Regions from separate parts of the Parabacteroides timonensis genome, predicted to be linked through region 1. Evidence: riboswitches for the same ligand, from Rfam matches in the RefSeq annotation. Region 1 holds a riboswitch; each other region holds the start of a gene.
What was found. Region 1 has a riboswitch for cobalamin ahead of nrdD (anaerobic ribonucleoside-triphosphate reductase). Riboswitches for the same ligand answer to the same signal wherever they lie in the genome.
Positions count from the first base shown of each region.

Region 1 (3,289 bases):
CTTCTCTACCATGCCGAGTATTTCCTGTACAAATGCTTCATATTTGGGATTGTCGTTGATTTCGATTCCCATAAACTGGGCGGCTTCAACCAATCCGTTCACCCCGATTGTAAGATACTGGCGATTCATATTGATATAACCGGCATCGAACAGAGGCAACATACCTTTGGCCTGTAATTGTTTCAGGTTCTCATTGTAGGCCAACTGGACTTTATGCACCAGGTCGATCACTTCTTCCAGGAAGAACGGATAAAGTATACCGGACTTCACGGCATGCTGGATACAACGGTTCAGGTTGATTGTCAATACACTTTTAGAACCGGTAGATACACCTCCGGCTCCCAGTGTATAACTGAAACCGTTGTCCTGTATTTCGTTGCGCAAACGGCAGCAACTACTTAACGAATCGGCATTATCGCTCATGTAGGTAAAGAAAGAATGTCCTTCGGCATACATCTCGGCTGTAAAATCACCGTATTCCTTATCGAGTACATCTCCGTCTTTTGACAGGAGTGCCATTGTTTCAACAGGAAAAGTCAGAATATTACGGGTACGTTCTTTGTTGAACCATTTCATGAACCGCTTTTGCAGCCAGTTTAACGAATCCCAATCGGGTTTGCTGCCGTCAGGGAATACAAAATTCTCGAAAAGGCTGTTGAAATAATACTTGTCATAATAGGCGATGTTCCAAAAGACAGCCTGGAAGTTTCTGGCTCCGGTAGGCTGGTTGATGGAATAGACTATTTGTTCGAAACAGTCTGTAATCATTTTGTCTATCGTTCGTTGCTTACTGGACAAGTCTACCACATCGTCGGCATGTCGGTAATAATCCTTTCCATATTCCAATCCGACAAAATAATTCATATACATCAGAAACTCGGGAGTCGCACACGCACCGCTCAACATACTTGAAACGATGAATACCATATTGATGAAACCGCCACAGAAAGATTTCAGGTTGGTTGGGGCGGTAGAGTTACCTCCGACAGAAGCTGTACCGCTTATCAGCCAGGGATACATTGTTATACTGGCACAATAGTTGGCAAGGTTTGTTTCATCATTCTTATAAATGAAATGGTGATTCAACAGTTCCAGATAACGGTCCGATACTTCTTTGCCGTACATATCTTTTAGCCGGTCTGTTAGCAGCCGGCGGTTCAGGCGGATAAAGTTTGATTTCGGTAATTCACCTATCAGGGTCGCGATATTTTTATTCTCCACATTGGCATTAGCATCATATTTACTTCCGGTAGCCGGATTGGATGCATCGCAATAATCCAATAGAAAGCGTAGTTTATCCCTTACTTCCCGATCTTCCAGATGTTTCTGCCGGTATAGCATATATGACTTAGCTACCGCATAATAATGCTCTGCCATCAAGGCAACTTCCACCTGGTTCTGAATATCTTCCACACTTGTCCCTTCGCTGACACTGATGCGGCTGAGGATATTGGTTATTACTTCCTGGGTAGCAAAACTTCCTACCGACAAAAATGCTTTAGCTATCGCATTCTTGATTTTGTCAAGTGAGAATACTTCTTTTTTACCATCTCTCTTGACAATAAAAATCTCCGTGCTGATCATACTTTTTATTTAAGATTAAACAATACTTCTGTTCATGCAGTTCCGCAATGATTCCCGGAGATAAAGTGATAAATGGATCTTATAAGGATTCATACCACTGCTTTTCACCCGAAAGCGCTGGATTCTGTCTGATTGAAATGGCAGGTCTTCTGACTTGTTTCAGTAGTAACACCTTCCCGGCCTTGAGACCAGTGGTATATGACAGTTACTACATTTCTCCTTTGCAGGAGCAAAACTTACAGCTACGGGGATAGTTCCTGATTTTCACAGGATTCCCTTTTAATCTTTCTCACTGAAATGTGATTCGGAAACCATTGTCGATAACAAAGATATGAATTAATTCAATATTGCAAGGAGGCATATATGGTTACGTTATTCATCCGTAATACATCCCAGATGGGATATTATGAGGCAGTGATTATAAAACAAGAAACCCCGGTGAAATCACTTCACCGGGGTTTTATATTTAATTAGGATATTATAAACAATATCTGAAATTATTTGTACGGTTCGCCTTTAACAGCTGCGATACCCGGCAGAACTTTGCCTTCGATAGCTTCCAGCAAAGCACCACCACCTGTAGATACATAAGATACTTCGCTTGCAATACCGAACTTGTTAACGCAAGCAACAGAGTCGCCACCACCAACAAGAGAGAATGCACCGTTCTTAGTAGCTTCAACGATAGCGTTACCTACTGCACGAGAACCGTCAGTGAAGTTTTCGAATTCGAATACGCCTGTAGGACCGTTCCAAAGGATAGTCTTAGATTTCTTGATAACGTCAGCGTAGATTTCGATAGTCTTAGGACCGATGTCAAGACCTTCCCATCCGTCAGGAATTTCGTTAACGTTAGCAAATTTAGTATTTGCGTCGTTGCTGAAAGCATCAGCGATCTTAGCGTCGACAGCCAATACCAGGTTTACACCTTTTTCTTTTGCTTTCTTCATCAGGTCGAGAGCCAGATCCAGTTTGTCATCTTCGCAGATAGAGTTACCGATCTTGCCGCCCATAGCCTTAGTGAAAGTATAAGTCATACCACCTGTTACGATCAGGTTATCTACTTTGTTCAGCAGGTTTTCGATGATTTCGATTTTAGAAGAAACTTTAGAACCACCCATGATAGCGGTAAACGGACGAGCGATGTCGTTCATTACTTTTTCTACAGCTTTTACTTCTTTTTCCATCAGGTAACCGAACATTTTGTGGTCAGCATCGAAGTAATCAGCGATCAGCGCCGTAGAAGCGTGAGCACGGTGAGCAGTACCGAATGCATCGTTTACATAGCAGTCTGCATAAGAAGCCAATCTCTTAGTGAATTCTTTCTGGCTTTCTTTTACTGCTTTTTTAGCAGCTTTCTTTTCGTCGTCTGTTGCATCTTCAGCCAAACCTCTGGGTTTACCTTCTTCTTCTGCATAGAAACGAAGGTTTTCCAGCAATAAAGCTTCGCCCGGTTGCAGAGCAGCAGCTTTAGCACCAGCTTCTTCACCAATACAGTCGTTAGCAAACTGAACTTCTACGCCCAGTAATTCAGATACACGACCCAAAATATGTTTCAGTGAAAATTTATCAGTAACGCCTTTCGGACGACCCAGGTGAGAACCTATGATTACACTGCCACCGTCTGCCAGGATCTTCTTAAGAGTAGGAAGAGCGGCACGAATACGGGTGTCGTCTGTGATGTTGAAGTTTTCGTCCAATGGAA
Region 1 is NZ_LT669941.1:1,371,118-1,374,406, reverse strand. Features, by position in the region: gene nrdD (anaerobic ribonucleoside-triphosphate reductase) at 1-1,584, opposite strand, end outside; cobalamin riboswitch at 1,707-1,916, opposite strand; gene BQ7394_RS13245 (phosphoglycerate kinase) at 2,082-3,289, opposite strand, start outside.

Region 2 (3,289 bases), on a different contig from region 1:
CTTCTGACCTTCTCTTTCTGACGGGATTCCTGCTGCACATGATATCTCCGTTCATTAATCGAGTCATTATCATACGAATCCCAGATCGGAGATAATATTTCATCCAACGATTCAGTAGAGGCTGTACCTAGTTGCGATTTTAAGCGATCCAACTTTTTTGCATCTACATCATTATTCATCCAATCTCTGATGTCATTCGTTATGTTGTCTTTATGATCTTTCATATTATCGTTTTATATAGTATATATCTTGGAAAGGGAATTTTGTACCGCAAAAAAACAATGTTGCAAAACATATTCCGATTAAAAATGAAAAATAACCAGGATACTTCTCAACCGTTTCAGTTCTTCACGAACACTTTTCATTGCTTTTGTCAGGTTGTTCTTAACTGTTTGATGGGGGATATCAAGGCGGGAGGATATTTCTTGTGTGGACAGATCCTCTTCTGTTCTCATAATTAATATCTTTGCCTGTAAGGCCGGAAGCCTGGACATAGAACTGTAAATTCTATATTTGATATCCTGGCAAATCATGTGTTGTTCGATATCGGTACCATCGGCCTGATCTTCATCTATCGGAATTTGTAAATCTTCCAGTAATATTTCTTTGATCCTCTGTTGGAATATCGTCAAAATCTTATTCTTGGCGATGGTATACAGATAGGCTTTAAAAGATAACTCGGAAGACAACTGTTCCCGTTTTATCCAAATCTTCAAAAAGGTATCTTGCACGATATCCTGCGCTTCACTTTTTGACTTTAGCATTTTAAATGAAAATGAGTAAAGAGAGTCGGCATAGATTGAATACAAAGAATTAAAGTCATCAACTGAGCCATTTCTCAAACCATCGATCATTTGTTTTTCAATATAATTCATTGTTTTTCAGGTTGATTTGATGGGTGATCCTATCCTATTTATAATCCTAAATCACTCAAAAATACGAAATTACAACAAATTACATTTATTTTTTATTCTTTATTTCATTCCGGTTCAGGATACACCGATTACGCAGCATATACGCTTTGCCTCCCTCAACCGAAAACTATCACACAGAATGAGACAAAACTCAGGGTGAAGATATAAAAAAAATCAGTACCTTCGCGCCCGAATTGGTTCCGTACCCCCATTCGGGAATGCGGATTAAAAGGGAATCGGGTGTAAATCCCGGACAGTCCCGCTGCTGTGAAGCTCCGTTAACAGCCTAATACTACTTACGCCACTGGCAAAGCAGTTGACAGAGGACAGTTGACAGATTAAAGAATAATTAAACTGTCAACTGTCAACTATCAACTATCTCGTCGGGAAGGCTTTAGGATAGGAGTCAGTCAGAAGACCTGCCGTTCGTTCAGGCTCATATCCTCGTGGGTTAGGATAGGTGTAACATTTTAGAATATAGAAAAAATGATGACAGACAAGGATGTATTGTTATTACGACGCAAACTCGACCTTTTGCTTCGTACTGGCAAATTATTGATGGAAAGTGCTGCCGACACAAACCGTATTGAACGGAACATGAAACGGGTAGCAGCATTTATGGGTATACCGGAAGAGAAATTACATCTCGATATCCGGTGGACAATGATCATGGTAAATGTTAGTGACGAAAGAAACTCATTCTCCAAATTCCAGAAATGTGAAAAACATGGTATCAATATGACCATGATCTCGCAGATCAGCGATCTTTCGTGGCACGCCATCGAAGACGATTATTCTCTGGACCAATATGAGGAAGAACTGGAAAAGATTGCTTGCAAACCCAGAAACTATCTTCCCTACATCGTAGCTATCGGAGCAGGATTTGCCTGCGGGGGCTTCTGTAAATTATTCGGTTGCGACTGGATCGCTTTCCTGTTTGCTTCCATCAGTGCGTTTATTGGTTTCCGGGTACGCGCCCGCTGTATCGAGGCCGGCTTAAATGTCTATATGAGTATCGCACTTGCCGCTTTCGCTTCCACCTGCGTTGCTTATGCATCTTCTTTTACGGGATTGTCAGAAACACCTTATCAGCCGTTGCTGGCTTGCGCCCTGTTTATTGTGCCGGGAGTACCGCTGATCAATTTCGTGGATGATATGCTTGATAATCATCTGCTCGTCGGAATGACCCGTGCTGCCAATACTGCCATGATGGTAGTGGCAATGACTTTTGGTATCGCTTTTGCTATGCGCCTGCTTGTAATGAACGACATATCGATCGACCATAAGTTCAGCGAATTAAGCATGGTTCCTCACGACACGTACTTCGTTTATGCTATTGCCGCAGCGATTTCCGCCATGGGATTTTCTATGATCTTCAATATACAGCGCCGCCTGCTCTGGGTAGTAGCCCTAGGGGGTATTATCGCCGTATGTACCCGTAACTTCGTCAATTTTGAACTGGGCTATGGTCCCGTGATCGGTTCGTTTATGGGTAGTTTCGTTGTCAGTCTGCTTGCCGTAAAAGCAGTCCACTGGTTTCATGTGCCTAACCACGTACTGACTATCCCTTCAGTCATTCCGATGGTTCCGGGAGTACTGATGTATCGCTCCTTACTCGCATTCATCAATATGCATGGGGTCATTGGCGAAGTGACTAATGCTTTTGCCAACGGTATCAATTCGGCACTTATTATTCTTTGTATTTCCCTGGGAGTTGCCGTTCCGAATATCTTTGCCCGCCAATACATCGCCAAAGATCGTAAACGGTATCTGCAGGAAGAGTTGGAGAAACGCCGGCAACGTGGAAAATTTCTTGAATGGTAAGATAAATAAGTATATTTTTTAACAAAGAGAAACACAAGAAACAAATCCGTCCCACATTAGATTGAAACCAAAAAAGATCAGTTATGGATCAACATTCGACGGGAATGTTGATCCAAATTGTTCCATATCCAAAAGTTATTGGTCTATTTAGGTACATACCCAAAAATAGTTTAAAGTTTAACTAAATGCAAAAAAGCCCAAAAAGTAATATGTTCTGGTTTCCGGCGGGTTGTTTTCGTAATATTGCAACCTTGAAAACAGATTGAAAAGGTTAATTAGAATTGTATGGGAGAAACAAAAGGTTATGTTTCGCAGGTTATCGGGCCGGTTGTGGATATTCACTTCGATAACGAAAAAGAAGTAAAAGTAGTACTACCCCGCATCCATGACGCCATGGAGATAGCCCGCCCCAATGGAAAAGCGTTGATTGTCGAAGTACAACAACATATTGGGGAAAACACAGTCCGTACAGTCGCTATGGACACGACAGACGGATTGCAGCGAGGAATGGAAGCCGTTTCATGCGGTTCGCCTATTACCATGCCAGTTGG
Region 2 is NZ_LT669940.1:141,788-145,076, reverse strand. Features, by position in the region: gene BQ7394_RS01420 (FecR family protein) at 1-224, opposite strand, end outside; gene BQ7394_RS01415 (RNA polymerase sigma factor) at 303-875, opposite strand; cobalamin riboswitch at 1,092-1,355, shown strand; gene BQ7394_RS01410 (threonine/serine exporter family protein) at 1,401-2,738, shown strand; gene atpD (F0F1 ATP synthase subunit beta) at 3,024-3,289, shown strand, end outside.
Region 2: another riboswitch for cobalamin. It lies ahead of BQ7394_RS01410 (threonine/serine exporter family protein); the one in region 1 lies ahead of nrdD (anaerobic ribonucleoside-triphosphate reductase).

Region 3 (3,289 bases), on a different contig from region 1:
TTTGCATAAGCCAGCGCAGGAGGATCGGTCGTACTTCCGGCCAGTAGCCCCATCAACGTATAATAGTTCAGTTTAAAGAAATGCCGTCCTACCAATCCGATAATCAATAAAGGCAACATCGTGATGATGAAACCGTAACCGATCCAGGCAAAACCTCCTTTATTCACGATCGTATCCACAAATCCATCCCCGGCACTCAAACCTACACAGGCAAGGAACATGGTTATACCGATCTCCCTCAACATCAGATTTGCACTCTGAGTGGTATAAGTAACCAATTTATAACGGTATCCGAACCGGCTCAGCAAGATAGAAACAACCAACGGGCCACCTGCCAGACCGAGTTTGATCGGTTGTGGAATACCCGGAATAGTGAATGGGATACTACCCAGAATAATACCTAAAGCAATACCTATAAAGATAGGGATCAGGTTAGGCTCATTCAGGCGCTTCATCGAGTTACCCAATATCATACTCACCTTGTCGACGGCCAGTTCACTACCAACCACCGTTACACGGTCACCCACCTGCAATTGCAATCCCTGGGTAGCCACCAGTTCAAGTCCGGCACGATTCACACGCGTCACATTGATACCGTGCAAACGCCGCAACTGTAAATCCCCCAGACGGGAACCTGTCAGTTCCGGTTTGGTAACCAGGATACGACGGCTCACAAATTCACTTTCTGCAGGAATCCACTGCTTACGATCCATTTCTATTTCCTGGCCGACAAATGTTTTTATTGTCTCCGCATCATGTTCAGTCGTAATCACAAATATCTTATCATCCTCTTCCAGAATGGTATTGCCGGTGACTATCTCCACCTTACTACTCTTCTTTCGCCAGATACGGGATATAACATATTGCCGGTGTTCAAGAAAGGCGCCAAGTTCCATCACTTTACGGCCAAAAAGAGCCGGATTTTTCACAACGAGCGATATAGGAGTAGCTTCACTGTTATGCACATCATTTTCCGCTTCCAGTTGTTCTGTCTCTTTTTCAAAACTAATATGAAAAATATACCGGACAAACAACATGGAAAGGATGATACCAACGACTCCCAACGGATAAGCAACGGCATATCCCAACGCAATCGTTTCATCCGATGTACCCGTCATATCCGTAAATGCCTGCTGTGCAGCTCCCAAACCGGGAGTATTCGTTACAGCTCCCGACAAAATACCAACCATCGTCGGTATAGGAATATCTGTTATAAAATGAATAGCTAATGCTGTTATAACGCCGAGAAAGACAATTCCGCAAGCCAATCCGTTCAAGGTCATCCCCCCTTTCTTAAAAGAAGAAAAGAACCCCGGTCCTACCTGCATCCCTACCGAATAGACAAACAGGATCAATCCGAACTCCTTAAAGAAGTGGATAACAGAGGGATTGATGGTAAATCCGAAATGCCCCAGTAAAATACCGACAAACAGAACCAGCGTTATTCCCAGAGAGATACCAAATACCTTGATCTTTCCCAACTGGATACCGACAGCAATCACCAGCGATAATAAGAGGATGGAATGCCCTATTCCTTCGCCCCACAACAAATCACTTATCCACTCCATAATTATTTGTTTTTCAAATAAGCGGAAGAAATATCAAATGCATAAAAGTTGTCCTTTATATACAAGGTACAGGAAGGACACAGGCAATCTTTGTAATAAACTCTGATAAAGACCCGTTGATACTGGTCCAAACCGGTAAATACATGCTGATTACCCGGCAAAACGCCGTTACTGCTGGCAAACTTCACGCCACAACGCGTACAAAGCTTCTCCATAAAATTCACATTTTAGACAATTAATATCTTTTTCGAACGATCTTCCTAACCCACGAGGAAAAAAGTCTTTAATGAACGGCAGGTCTTCTGACTGACTCCCATCCTGAAGCCTTCCCGACTATCGTCAGTGGCATAAGTTGTTTTCAGAATGTTGAACGGAGCTTCACAGCAGCGGGACTGTCCGGGATTTACACCCGATTCCCTTTTAATTCGCACACCCGAACAGGCAGTGCGAAACCAATTCGCTGCAAAACTACAAAATAAAACACAAATAACTATCACAATATATTTTTATTTCAAAAAAAATCCCCCTCTGCCTCACGGCAAAAGGAGATTCGCTATTCATACTTCTAACAACAATTTCTTTTACAACGGCATATTGCCATGTTTTTTCGGCGGGTTACTCTGGCTTTTATTTTTAGCCATTTCCAATGCCTGTATGAGTTTGTAACGAGTCTGCCGGGGCATAATGATCTCATCGATAAAGCCCTGCTCGGCTGCCCGGTACGGATTTGAAAAGTTTTCTGCATATTCTGCCATTGCCTGCACTTTTTCCTCTCCTGTCGCTTTCCTGTACAGGATATTGACAGCCCCTTCGGCTCCCATCACGGCAATTTCAGCCATCGGATAAGCCAGATTTATATCGGCTCCGGTCGGCTTGCTCGACATCACGATATAAGCTCCTCCATAAGCCTTACGGGTAATCAGCGTGATTTTAGGCACCGTTGCTTCGGAATAAGCATAAACGATCTTGGCTCCGTGCCGGATAATACCATCATGCTCCTGCTGGCAACCGGGTAAAAATCCGGGTACATCTTCAAAAGTGATCAACGGTATATTGAAACAATCACAAAAACGGATAAAACGTGCTGCCTTGTCTGATGCGTCGATATCCAGTACCCCTGCCAGAAAAGCTGGTTGATTGGCTACTATACCGACTGAACGTCCTCCCAAACGGGCAAAACCGACTACGACATTTTTAGCAAAATGAGGCATTACCTCAAAGAAATAATGATTATCGACCACCGGTTCTATAATGTCCTTGATATCATAAGGTATATTCGGATCATCGGGAATAACCTGCTGCAAAGCTTCTTCTTCACGGCGAATATCATCCGTACAGGAGATCACCGGCGCATCTTCCATATTATTTGAAGGCAGGAAACTCAGCAACTCACGAATGCTCATCAACGTTTCTTCTTCCGTGTCGCACATAAAATGAGTCACACCACTCTTGCTGCTATGTGTATAAGCACCTCCCAGTTCTTCCTTGCCGACCTCTTCATGTGTAACGGCTTTCACCACATCCGGACCGGTTATGAACATATGGCTCTTCTCCTTCACCATAAAGATAAAATCGGTCAATGCAGGAGAATAGCAGGCACCGCCCGCACAAGGCCCCAGAATCGCCGATATCTGCGGAACAACACCCGAAGCCATCGTGTTCTGGTAAAAGATGGAAGCATAGCCCGCCAGGCTACTTACCCCTTCCTGGATACGGGCACC
Region 3 is NZ_LT669940.1:131,458-134,746, reverse strand. Features, by position in the region: gene BQ7394_RS01360 (putative transporter) at 1-1,568, opposite strand, end outside; gene BQ7394_RS01355 (hypothetical protein) at 1,571-1,783, opposite strand; cobalamin riboswitch at 1,844-2,041, opposite strand; gene BQ7394_RS01350 (acyl-CoA carboxylase subunit beta) at 2,150-3,289, opposite strand, start outside.
Region 3: another riboswitch for cobalamin. It lies ahead of BQ7394_RS01355 (hypothetical protein); the one in region 1 lies ahead of nrdD (anaerobic ribonucleoside-triphosphate reductase).